2 regions of the Sutcliffiella horikoshii genome follow, and region 1 is predicted to be linked to the other one. Evidence: a T-box and tRNA genes for the amino acid it is inferred to sense, from the RefSeq annotation. Region 1 holds a T-box; the other holds one or more tRNA genes.
The links. A T-box is a leader RNA that pairs with one kind of tRNA and senses whether it is charged. The one in region 1 lies ahead of tyrS (tyrosine--tRNA ligase), so its partner is inferred to be a tRNA-Tyr.
Positions count from the first base shown of each region.

Region 2: it has a tRNA-Tyr gene. The T-box ahead of tyrS (tyrosine--tRNA ligase) is inferred to sense a tRNA for this amino acid. The anticodon was not compared.

Region 1 is NZ_CP082918.1:2,739,777-2,746,036, forward strand. Features, by position in the region: partial or broken gene K7887_RS23080 (SAM-dependent methyltransferase) at 1-30, opposite strand, end outside; gene K7887_RS14160 (RNA polymerase alpha subunit C-terminal domain-containing protein) at 33-323, opposite strand; gene K7887_RS14165 (alpha/beta fold hydrolase) at 382-1,254, opposite strand; gene tyrS (tyrosine--tRNA ligase) at 1,494-2,708, opposite strand; T-box leader at 2,795-3,047, opposite strand; gene K7887_RS14175 (ABC transporter permease) at 3,135-4,136, opposite strand; gene K7887_RS14180 (sugar ABC transporter ATP-binding protein) at 4,126-5,640, opposite strand; gene K7887_RS14185 (sugar ABC transporter substrate-binding protein) at 5,701-6,260, opposite strand, start outside.
Region 2 is NZ_CP082918.1:990,051-996,310, forward strand. Features, by position in the region: rRNA gene K7887_RS05130 (23S ribosomal RNA) at 182-3,113, shown strand; rRNA gene rrf (5S ribosomal RNA) at 3,240-3,356, shown strand; tRNA gene K7887_RS05140 (tRNA-Asn) at 3,366-3,440, shown strand; tRNA gene K7887_RS05145 (tRNA-Ser) at 3,448-3,539, shown strand; tRNA gene K7887_RS05150 (tRNA-Glu) at 3,548-3,622, shown strand; tRNA gene K7887_RS05155 (tRNA-Val) at 3,662-3,737, shown strand; tRNA gene K7887_RS05160 (tRNA-Met) at 3,765-3,841, shown strand; tRNA gene K7887_RS05165 (tRNA-Asp) at 3,845-3,920, shown strand; tRNA gene K7887_RS05170 (tRNA-Phe) at 3,942-4,017, shown strand; tRNA gene K7887_RS05175 (tRNA-Thr) at 4,055-4,130, shown strand; tRNA gene K7887_RS05180 (tRNA-Tyr) at 4,138-4,221, shown strand; tRNA gene K7887_RS05185 (tRNA-Trp) at 4,257-4,330, shown strand; tRNA gene K7887_RS05190 (tRNA-His) at 4,348-4,423, shown strand; tRNA gene K7887_RS05195 (tRNA-Gln) at 4,480-4,554, shown strand; tRNA gene K7887_RS05200 (tRNA-Gly) at 4,560-4,634, shown strand; tRNA gene K7887_RS05205 (tRNA-Cys) at 4,644-4,717, shown strand; tRNA gene K7887_RS05210 (tRNA-Leu) at 4,754-4,842, shown strand; tRNA gene K7887_RS05215 (tRNA-Leu) at 4,866-4,949, shown strand; tRNA gene K7887_RS05220 (tRNA-Gly) at 4,953-5,026, shown strand; gene queG (tRNA epoxyqueuosine(34) reductase QueG) at 5,157-6,260, opposite strand, start outside.

The DNA of each region.
Region 1 (6,260 bases):
TGTCAAAGTTGATTCAGGTTCGATAATCTTAATTATTCTTTAAATTCTAAACCAGCCTCTTCTAATGATTTTTTCATAGTTGGTAAAGAAGCGGGTCCAATACCGTGGAGCTTTAGTATTTCTTTTTCGGTGTACATAGAGAGTTTTTGTAAAGTATTTATCCCTTCGTGAACTAAGGCGCTTCTAGCAGGTGAACTTAATTTTGTTAAGAAGCCGCTACCGGGTTTATTCTCTTTATTGCAAGTAGGGCAACTTGGGCATTCGCTACTTTTGAAATATTTATGCCCTTTTTCACAAACTCTTAAAGTTTTTACTGCTTTCAAGGTAATCCCTCCTATGTAATTCCAACAAATTTATAATGATTATAATATTTGGTCAGGTTCAAGCGATACAAAATGTACGTGATTTAAGGAACCTAATAAGTATTTCATCTGTCTCTTTTGATGATTTACCTAGCCAAATTAGATGTCCCCATGTATCGAGGAGACATAATTCAGAAGTAGGGATTTTTTCATGAGCAAGATAAGGGTGTTCTAATGGTACAGAGCCATCATGTTTACTGTGCATAATAAGCGTTGGACAACTTATAGCTTGTAAATTTTCAATAGCTACCTCATTAATCTGTGCTAAGTCGATAAAAAAACCTTCCCCTGATCGTTGTCGATTATTCATTTTTCTTATTGCTTCCACATCATCCTTACTTAACATTTTCTTTGCTTCATTATGTGTTAATTTACTAAAGGAAGGAAACATTTGATTAAAGATAAATCGTGGAAATAGATTATTCATAAAAGATATTAACTTCCATGTGTATTTTTCTGTTTTAGGACGAAATAATACCCTTGCCGCTTTTAATTCTTTATCCTTGGGAGTGAGCCATTCTTTCGTAACAGCAGATTGTAAAGTCAGCGAGCAAACCTTTTCAGGATACTTAGAAGCAAAATATATACCACTTGGACCACCTGCGGATATTGCCACAAGGTGGACCTTTTTTATATTCAAATGATTTAATAGCTTCATATAATGCTCACAGGCAGTAGATAGACTTTCTCCTATTTCTTTCGACGTACCTCCATACCCTGCTCTTGAAGGAGTAATAATAGAAAACCCATTTTCTATTAATGCTTTATACCCGAACTCTTCTTTACAATTTGAATGTCCTCCATGCATGACAAATATAGGTTCACCGTCACCCATAATAGAATATTCTAGCGTTAACCCATTTGTAGAAAATTTCTCTATTCTTCTCTCCATAAAACAGCCTCCTTTTTCACAGAAAAAAATCCTATTCAGATAATCTTCTAGTTCAATAAAAAATAGCCGTTAGCCTAATACCAATTATTTCATAATCCTAAAACCCCTACAACATTAATTTCATTCTAAAAAAATAAAATGAGCGCTGATCGATTCCAGTTATAGGTGTGAAAGTTAAGTCAACGAAAGAAGAAGCGATAACTTCAAACTCAAGTTAACGCTTCTCAACATAGTTAAAATTATTTTATGAACCTAATAAATCTCTTTTTACCAATTTGCAGTACTTCATCGTTCATTAATACCCGGTCCAGTTCATCAATGCTTAGTTTTTCTTTGTTGAGCTGGACTCCTTTTTGCTTGATTAAGCGCATGAATTCGCTTTTGCTTTTAACAAAGCCTTGCTCGACTAATTGTGGAATGATAGCTAAAACTGTTTCCGCTCCGATTTCGATCAATAACTCTGGGATGTCATCTGGTATTTCTTTTTTGCTAAAGGCCGTTTCGTAGAATGTGATGGCTCTTTTCGTTTCTTCCTCTCCACAGTATAGATTCGTAATGATTCTAGCCAAATCAAGTTTGATATCTCTAGGATTTGCTCCCTGTTCTAACTGTTGGATCCACTTCTGAATCTCTTTTGGATGTTCATCCGTTGCCAGTTCAAAGTATTTGATAATGAGTTCGTCTGGAACCTCCATCACTTTTTTGAACATTACTTCAGCTGGCTCATTGACACCGATGTAATTACCAAGGCTCTTACTCATTTTTTCTACTCCGTCCAACCCTTCAAGCAATGGCATGAAAATGGCAACTTGCTTTTCTAATCCCCATTGTTTTTGGAGAGTGCGTCCCATGAGAATATTAAATGTTTGGTCTGTTCCACCTAGTTCAATATCTGCTTTTATTTCGACGGAATCGTATGCTTGCATTAATGGGTAGAAAAATTCATGAATGCCGATCGGCACTTGGTTATTGTATCTCTTTTGGAAATCGTCACGCTCTAGTATTCTTGCTACAGATGTGCTGGCTGCTAGTTTGATTACTTCCTCAAATGTTAGTTTAAATAGCCACTCACTATTGAATCGGACAGTCGTTTTTTCTGCATCTAACACTTTAAAGATTTGCTCACAGTATGTTTGTGCATTCAGTTTTACCTGCTCATCACTTAACGGTTTTCTCCCCTTTGCTTTTCCAGTCGGATCTCCGATACGCCCTGTGAAATCCCCAATGATGATAACGATTTTATGGCCTAGGTCTTGCATTTGCTTCATTTTTCTAAGCACCACTGCATGACCCAGATGAATATCAGGTGCGGAAGGGTCAAGCCCTAGTTTAACAATCAGAGGTGTCTTTGATTCATAGGACTTCTCCAATTTTGCCAATAGCTCTTCTTTGTTTACTATTTCTTGAGCACCTTTCATGATAATGGTCAATTGTTCTTCTGGTTTTACTAACATACTAACATCTCCTTGGAATATTATTTCTAATATTGCAAGCTCTATAAGAACCAAAGGGAATAAAAAAAACGCCCTTTTGGATTAACCAAAAGGACGATTATCTCGTGTTACCACCTTTAATTCATAAGCAATTCACATTGCCTACCTTTGAAAGTACAGTCATATGACGATACTCCAGCACATGATTACGGGTGCTTCACCGGCGTAGCCTACTCAAGTCTTCACTTTTCGGTACACAGCTCCAAGACGTATTCACAATCGTTCAACATGCACCTCTCATCAGCCGGTAACTTTCTGTCTGTTTACGTGATTGCTACTCTTTCTTATCATAGCCTTTGTTCTTATACTCCGAAATGTTTATAACAAATCTTCGTTATGCAGATATTACTAGTTATTTTATCTATTTCATTCCAAATGTCAATAGTTTTATTTTTGCTTATAATACGTAATCCCCAACGCAAAGGCAAGCACAAGGCCTTTGACAATATCCATCGCATAATAAGGAACGGACATCATGACGAGGCCATTTTGAAGGATCCCGATTAATACTGCACCGATAAATGTGCCGAATGCATTCGGTTTTCCTGCTCCAAGGACGGCAAAACCAATGAATGCTGCCGCAACTGAATCCATTAAGTATGGTGTGCCCGCATTTATTTCTGCTGTCATAATCCGTGAAGCAAGGACCATCCCTCCGATTGCTGCTAATAAGGCGGAAAATAAATAAGCCGCTACTTTGTATTTGTTCACCGCTATTCCCGAAAGCTTGGCCGCTTCAGCATTTCCTCCAATGATGTACATGAATCTTCCGTGCTTGGTGTAGGTGAGGAAAATATGAACCACCACCACAATCGTTAACATGATGACGATGATCCATGGGACCTGTCCAAATTTCTGAAATAGCGGGCTGATGGTTCCCGTTGCAAACGTTCCATCAGCCATGACCATATTTTGCGAAATTGTAGAGCCTTTTGTATAAGTCAATGCAATGCCCTGGATGATGAACATGGTCGCAAGAGTCATCAGCATATCAGGAATTTTCAGTTTTACAATCATAAAAGAGTTGAAAGCCCCGACTACCAGTGCTGCCGCTATTGCTGAAAAGATTGCCACTGCAGTATTTTGCGAAAACCAGACAAACATGGAGATAACGATAGCATTGGACAGGGATGCAACAGACCCCACGGATAAGTCGAAGCCGTTTACTGTTAGGGAGATGGTGATGCCGATTGCGATAATCGTAACGATCGAGATCGACCTTAAAATATTGATGACATTATTAGATTGGATGAATGCTGGGTTTGCAAGGGCAAACACGGCAATCAACACAAAAATGGTAATGATGGTCCCGTATTTATATAAAAAATCGAACAGTTCAAAGCGGAAGGCCTGTTTGGCGTTCTCCTGCACTGGTATGTCAGTTTTCATTTCCTTGTCCCCCTGTTGAAAAGTATAGAAGCTCTTGTTCGTCTGTATCTGCGGTGGATAGTTCTTTTGTAACCTTGCCGTCGTAAAGGACATACACCCTATTGGTCAGGCCGACAATCTCTGAAAGCTCAGATGATGCGTAAAGGATGGCCTTACCGCGTTTCGCAAGGGCGGCAATCAGTTCAAAAATGTCCCTTTTAGCGCCAACATCGACCCCTTTTGTTGGCTCATCAAAAATGTAGATATCCGCTTCAGAGACCAGCCATTTGCCTATGGCGATTTTTTGCTGATTTCCTCCTGAAAGTGTGTGGACACTTGTGTCAGGTGATGGCGTTTTAATGCCCAGTGCTTGGATGATCTCTTGTGATTTGCTTTTCTGTGCTTTGTTATCAAGGAAATGCAGGGCCTTTGTGAATGCATGGAGATTAGCGGAAACCAAATTAGTTTGCACGGATTCGTGGAGGATGAGACCTTCCTTTCTCCGCTCCTCTGGAATAAATGCCAGCCCGTTTTGTACTGCTACATGGGGTGTTTTTACTTTGACTGTATTTCCTTTGATTTTTATTGTCCCTGTCGTTTTAGATGACCCAAACAATGCCTTGCAGAGCTCCGTTTTCCCCGCTCCAACAAGACCGGCTATTCCCACTACTTCACCAGCTTTTACGTGGAGACTTACATCTTTCACTATAGTGTTGTCGCTGAGTCCTTCTACTTCTAGCAGGGACTCACCTATGGTTGGATTGTGTTCCGGAAACTGCTGTTCTAGTTTCTGACCTAGCATCCACTCTACTATCTTTTCAGGAGTAAGGTTTGCCACGTTGTCCCGATTGACTACCTGTCCATTTCTCATAATCGTTATTTCATCACAGATTTCCACGATTTCAGGAATCCTATGGGAGATAAAGATGACCCCTACCCCTTCCTCTTTCAATCTTTTGATGACAGAAAACAGTTTTTCTGTCTCTCTGTTGCTAAGAGGCGCTGTTGGTTCATCTAAAATCAAAAACTTACAATCTGTTGAAATAGCTCTTGCCAAGAGGACCATTTGCTTCTCTGCTAATGTCAGCGAGCTTACTAGACGCTTGGTAGAAATATTACTATTCAATTTTTTCAAGTGTTCGGCCGCTTTCTTATGTACATTTCTCCAACGAATCCACTGCTTGCTTCCGGAGTGCTGCACCGTCTCTTGAAGCATGATATTCTCCGCTACCGTCAGTGTCGGAATCAATGCTGCATCCACTTCCTGATAAACGATTTGTACGCCTGCCTGTTGGGAGTCAGTTGGATTAGAAATAGAAAGTGGATTTCCTCCGAGTTTGATTTCCCCGCTAAAATGATCGTACGCTCCAGCCAGTACTTTCATCAACGTCGATTTCCCAGCACCATTGGCTCCTATTAAAGCATGGACACTTCCGGGTTTTGCGGTAAATGTTACTTGGTCAAGAGCCTTTACCCCAGGGAATTCGATGGATATATCTTTCATTTCAAGTGTTGTGTTTGTCATTCTGCTCCCCCTCTCTTCAAAAATACAAACACTCTCTCCTGATGAAGAGAGTGCCGTCTATTATTTTTTGTAATGCTCTTTCAATGTGTTCATCCACTCTTCTAAGAAGGAGTCAGATTCACCCCAGCCCTCCACGACTGATGAAAGGTTGCCCATGTTTACCGCTTCGTTTGATTGTTTTAAATCTTCTTGAGAGATTAAGGAAGCTTCCAAGTCATAAGTTTGCGGCGTTTCTTCCCCTGCAAGCTTTTTAGCAAGTAAACGCAGATTTACAGCACCGATCAATTTCGGATCCACAGCTGCTGTGTATTTCCAAGGGCTTCCTTCCGTACTGATTTCCTGAAGGTCGGCATTGGAAACATCGATTCCGTATATCTTGATTTCTTCTCGACCTGCCTCTTTTAAAGCACGAGCCGCTCCTACTGCGAATGCATCCCATGTTGCAAAGATAGCATCAATGCTTCCTTTAGGGTGCTTGTTCAACATTGCCGCAACCGCGTTCTGTGTTTGAACGGAAGTATCTGCCGCTGCAACTCCAAAGCGTTCCACTTCATTCAGTCCGGGATTGTTTTCTAATGTCTCCTTATAAACATTGTTACGTCGAACCATCGGAGGGAAAC
Region 2 (6,260 bases), 1.7 Mb from region 1:
ATTCTCTCAATAATGACAGTTCTTATGAATTGTCGCAGATAAATCATTCGATTTATCTCTGTTGTTCCTTGAAAACTAGATAATGTAACTAATATCAAGATATTCACAAAATATCGTTCATCTTAGTAATTTTCTTTATAGATATCATCGCTGATATCGACACATGACCATATTGGTCAACGGTTAAGTTATTAAGGGCGCACGGTGGATGCCTTGGCACTAGGAGCCGATGAAGGACGGGACTAACACCGATATGCTTCGGGGAGCTGTAAGTAAGCTTTGATCCGGAGATTTCCGAATGGGGAAACCCACTGCTCGTAATGGAGCAGTATCCTTATCTGAATACATAGGGTAAGGAAGGCAGACCCGGGGAACTGAAACATCTTAGTACCCGGAGGAAGAGAAAGCAAACGCGATTTCCTGAGTAGCGGCGAGCGAAACGGAATTAGCCCAAACCAAGAGGCTTGCCTCTTGGGGTTGTAGGACACTCAACATGGAGTTACAAAGGAACGGGGTAAATGAAGCGATCTGGAAAGGTCCGTCATAGAAGGTAAAAACCCTGTAGTTGAAACTTCGTTCCCTCCTGAGTGGATCCTGAGTACGGCGGGACACGAGAAATCCCGTCGGAAGCAGGGAGGACCATCTCCCAAGGCTAAATACTCCCTAGTGACCGATAGTGAACCAGTACCGTGAGGGAAAGGTGAAAAGCACCCCGGAAGGGGAGTGAAATAGATCCTGAAACCGTGTGCCTACAAGTAGTTAGAGCCCGTTAATGGGTGATAGCGTGCCTTTTGTAGAATGAACCGGCGAGTTACGATTACGTGCAAGGTTAAGTCGATGAGACGGAGCCGTAGCGAAAGCGAGTCTGAATAGGGCGCATGAGTACGTGGTCGTAGACCCGAAACCAGGTGATCTACCCATGTCCAGGGTGAAGTTCAGGTAACACTGAATGGAGGCCCGAACCGACTCACGTTGAAAAGTGAGCGGATGAGGTGTGGGTAGGGGTGAAATGCCAATCGAACCTGGAGATAGCTGGTTCTCTCCGAAATAGCTTTAGGGCTAGCCTCATGTGTTAGAGTCTTGGAGGTAGAGCACTGATTGGACTAGGGGTCCTCATCGGATTACCGAATTCAGTCAAACTCCGAATGCCAAAGACTTATCCATGGGAGTCAGACTGCGAGTGATAAGATCCGTAGTCAAGAGGGAAACAGCCCAGACCGCCAGCTAAGGTCCCCAAGTATACGTTAAGTGGAAAAGGATGTGGAGTTGCTTAGACAACCAGGATGTTGGCTTAGAAGCAGCCACCATTTAAAGAGTGCGTAATAGCTCACTGGTCGAGTGACTCTGCGCCGAAAATGTACCGGGGCTAAACGTATCACCGAAGCTGCGGACTGTTCTTACGAACAGTGGTAGGAGAGCGTTCTAAGGGCGTTGAAGCTAGACCGTAAGGACTGGTGGAGCGCTTAGAAGTGAGAATGCCGGTATGAGTAGCGAAAGAAGGGTGAGAATCCCTTCCACCGAATGCCTAAGGTTTCCTGAGGAAGGCTCGTCCGCTCAGGGTTAGTCGGGACCTAAGCCGAGGCCGAAAGGCGTAGGCGATGGATAACAGGTTGATATTCCTGTACCACCTCCACTCCGTTTGAGCAATGGGGGGACGCAGAAGGATAGGGTAAGCGCGCTGTTGGATATGCGCGTCTAAGCAGTAAGGCTGAGAAGTAGGCAAATCCGCTTCTCATTAAGGCTGAGCTGTGATAGCGAGGGAAATATAGTACCGAAGTTCCTGATTTCACACTGCCAAGAAAAGCCTCTAGCGAGGAGTATGGTGCCCGTACCGCAAACCGACACAGGTAGGCGAGGAGAGAATCCTAAGGTGAGCGAGAGAACTCTGGTTAAGGAACTCGGCAAAATGACCCCGTAACTTCGGGAGAAGGGGTGCTCTGTTAGGGTGTTAAAGCCCGAGAGAGCCGCAGTGAATAGGCCCAGGCGACTGTTTAGCAAAAACACAGGTCTCTGCGAAGCCGTAAGGCGAAGTATAGGGGCTGACGCCTGCCCGGTGCTGGAAGGTTAAGGGGAGAGGTTAGCGCAAGCGAAGCTTTGAACCGAAGCCCCAGTAAACGGCGGCCGTAACTATAACGGTCCTAAGGTAGCGAAATTCCTTGTCGGGTAAGTTCCGACCCGCACGAAAGGCGTAACGATCTGGGCACTGTCTCAACCAGAGACTCGGTGAAATTATAGTACCTGTGAAGATGCAGGTTACCCGCGACAGGACGGAAAGACCCCGTGGAGCTTTACTGTAGCCTGATATTGAATTTTGGTACAGCTTGTACAGGATAGGTAGGAGCCTGAGAAGCCGGAGCGCTAGCTTCGGTGGAGGCGTCGGTGGGATACTACCCTGGCTGTATTGAAATTCTAACCCGCAGCCCTTATCGGGCTGGGAGACAGTGTCAGGTGGGCAGTTTGACTGGGGCGGTCGCCTCCTAAAGAGTAACGGAGGCGCCCAAAGGTTCCCTCAGAATGGTTGGAAATCATTCGCAGAGTGTAAAGGCACAAGGGAGCTTGACTGCGAGACCTACAAGTCGAGCAGGGACGAAAGTCGGGCTTAGTGATCCGGTGGTTCCGCATGGAAGGGCCATCGCTCAACGGATAAAAGCTACCCCGGGGATAACAGGCTTATCTCCCCCAAGAGTCCACATCGACGGGGAGGTTTGGCACCTCGATGTCGGCTCATCGCATCCTGGGGCTGTAGTCGGTCCCAAGGGTTGGGCTGTTCGCCCATTAAAGCGGTACGCGAGCTGGGTTCAGAACGTCGTGAGACAGTTCGGTCCCTATCCGTCGTGGGCGCAGGAAATTTGAGAGGAGCTGTCCTTAGTACGAGAGGACCGGGATGGACGCACCGCTGGTGTACCAGTTGTCTTGCCAAAGGCATAGCTGGGTAGCTACGTGCGGACGGGATAAGTGCTGAAAGCATCTAAGCATGAAGCCCCCCTCAAGATGAGATTTCCTTTTGCTTCGGCAAGTAAGATCCCTGAAAGATGATCAGGTAGATAGGTTCGAGGTGGAAGCATGGTGACATGTGCAGCTGACGAATACTAATCGATCGAGGACTTAACCCAAATAAGTATCGAAATAAGTGAACGATATGAATATCTTGATAGGAACACATTATCTAGTTTTGAAGGAACAAAAAAAGATGAAAAAACATCTTGATTTTCTTCAAAGATATATTATAATAATATTTGTCTGGTAATGATGGCGAAGAGGTCACACCCGTTCCCATACCGAACACGGAAGTTAAGCTCTTCAGCGCCGATGGTAGTTGGGGGATCTCCCCCTGTGAGAGTAGGACGTTGCCAGGCTGGTATTAATCCACCATAGCTCAGCGGTAGAGCATTCGGCTGTTAACCGAAGGGTCGTAGGTTCGAATCCTACTGGTGGAGCCAATAATATGGAGAGCTGTCCGAGTGGCCGAAGGAGCACGATTGGAAATCGTGTAGACGGTCAACGCCGTCTCAAGGGTTCAAATCCCTTGCTCTCCGCCATTATCTTTGGCCCGTTGGTCAAGCGGTTAAGACACCGCCCTTTCACGGCGGTAACACGGGTTCGAATCCCGTACGGGTCACCAAAGTTTTTCCGAGACATTTACAATGAGTGTCCATACATAGGAGGATTAGCTCAGCTGGGAGAGCATCTGCCTTACAAGCAGAGGGTCGGCGGTTCGATCCCGTCATCCTCCACCATTAGTTTTCTAACATTCTTTATATTATCGCGGGGTGGAGCAGTTCGGTAGCTCGTCGGGCTCATAACCCGAAGGTCGCAGGTTCAAATCCTGTCCCCGCAACCAAATGGTCCCGTGGTGTAGCGGTTAACATGCCTGCCTGTCACGCAGGAGATCGCCGGTTCGATCCCGGTCGGGACCGCCATTTTCTTTGAAAATAGAATTAGGCTCGGTAGCTCAGTTGGTAGAGCAATGGACTGAAAATCCATGTGTCGGCGGTTCGATTCCGTCCCGAGCCACCATGATTTTTTCACCAAAGTGAAAAAATCACCATATAATGCCGGTGTAGCTCAGTTGGTAGAGCAACTGACTTGTAATCAGTAGGTCGTGGGTTCGACTCCTATCGCCGGCACCAGAAATATGGAGGGGTAGCGAAGTGGCTAAACGCGGCGGACTGTAAATCCGCTCCTTCGGGTTCGGCAGTTCGAATCTGCCCCCCTCCACCATTTCTTTTAAAATAAAAAGTAACAAATTGCATCATAGGGGCATAGTTTAACGGTAGAACAGAGGTCTCCAAAACCTCCGGTGTGGGTTCGATTCCTACTGCCCCTGCCAATTTTATAAAAATTATGGCGGCTGTGGCGAAGTGGTTAACGCACCTGATTGTGGTTCAGGCATTCGTGGGTTCGATTCCCATCAGTCGCCCCATATTTTATTTTATCGACTTATATAAAAGATTGAGTCGTTTTTATTTCCAGTTTTATTGGGCTATAGCCAAGCGGTAAGGCATCGCACTTTGACTGCGACATGCGTTGGTTCGAATCCAGCTAGCCCAGCCATTTTTGCGGAAGTAGTTCAGTGGTAGAACACCACCTTGCCAAGGTGGGGGTCGCGGGTTCGAATCCCGTCTTCCGCTCCAAATATTTCAGGTGGCATAGCCAAGTGGTAAGGCCAAGGTCTGCAAAACCTTTATCACCGGTTCAAATCCGGTTGCCACCTCCAATTTTATTAAAATAGTTATTCATATATACGAGACAAGCCGGGGTGGCGGAACTGGCAGACGCACAGGACTTAAAATCCTGCGGTAGGTGACTACCGTACCGGTTCGATTCCGGTCCTCGGCACCATTTGAATAATTATGATTGAGTATGCCGGTGTGGCGGAATTGGCAGACGCGCACGACTCAAAATCGTGTTCCTCTGGAGTGCCGGTTCGACCCCGGCCACCGGTACCAATCGCGGGTGTAGTTTAATGGTAAAACCTCAGCCTTCCAAGCTGATGTCGTGGGTTCGATTCCCATCACCCGCTCCATACATAACTTATCAAGACTCTGACCTTTGGTTGGGGTCTTTTTTGCGTCTTTGAAAGTTCAGCTTTTTTATCAATTAATAAAAGCCACAGGGCAACTGGTGCTCTGTGGCTTTTAAACGTGTTGTTGATTCTATTCAGTTAGCATGCCAATTCCTTTTTCAAGTTCTTTTAACACTTCAGGATCTTTTTCCGTTGCTTTATAATTTTGCAGTGATTCTAAAGCTTGCTTATCACCTATTTTTCCTACTGCCCAGGCTGCTGTTCCTCTTATTACCGGACGAGGATCATTTTTTAATAGACTTAGGAGATCAGGAATAGACGAAGTATCTTTGTAATGAGCTAGCGCAATAATGGCGTTTCGCTGTATCGGTTTTTTCCCACGCCAGGATCCAGAGATCTTACCAAAGTTCTCTTTAAATTCTCTGTTGGAGATGGTCAAAAGAGGTTTTAGTTTCGGTTTTACAATTTCAGGATCGGGCTCCATTTCAGGGTGAAGATGAAAGTTTTTGCCTTTATTTTCAGGACACACTGTCTGGCAAGTATCACAACCATATAGCCTGTTCCCTAATTTGGTGCGATATTCTTCGGCAAGGAAGCCTTTTGTTTGTGTTAGGAATGCAATGCATTTATTGGAATCGAGTTGTCCACCTTGAACGAGTGCACCTGTAGGACAGACTTCCACACATTTATTACAGGTCCCACAGTTGTCTTCTAGTGGTGTATCTGGTTCAAAGGGTAATGTAGTAATCATTTCTCCTAAATACACATAGGAACCAAATTCAGGCGTTATAATGGCACAGTTTTTTCCGCTCCATCCGATACCTGCACGTTCAGCAACCGCCCTGTCACTAAGCTCACCGGTATCTACCATCAATTTCATTAGAGCGTCTGGACGTTTTTCTTTTATAAATGCTTCTAGCAAGCTGAGTTTCTCACGTAAAATATCGTGGTAATCGACTCCCCAAGATGCACGGCAAAATATCCCGCGTCGCTCTTCCCTAGTGCTTCTTGGTGCGTCTTTCATTTTGGAAGGATAGGCAAGAGCAATAGCAATGATGCTTTTCGCTTTGGGTACTATGAGCTCAGGGTTAGTGCGTTTTTCTATATCAGGTTCCTCGAATCCTGATTGATAGTTGAGCTCCTGTTGAGTGATTAGTCTTTCTTTTAGACCAGTGAAGATTCCGGCGCTGGCAAATCCAATCTTATCAATGCCTATTTGTTTACTATAGGCGAT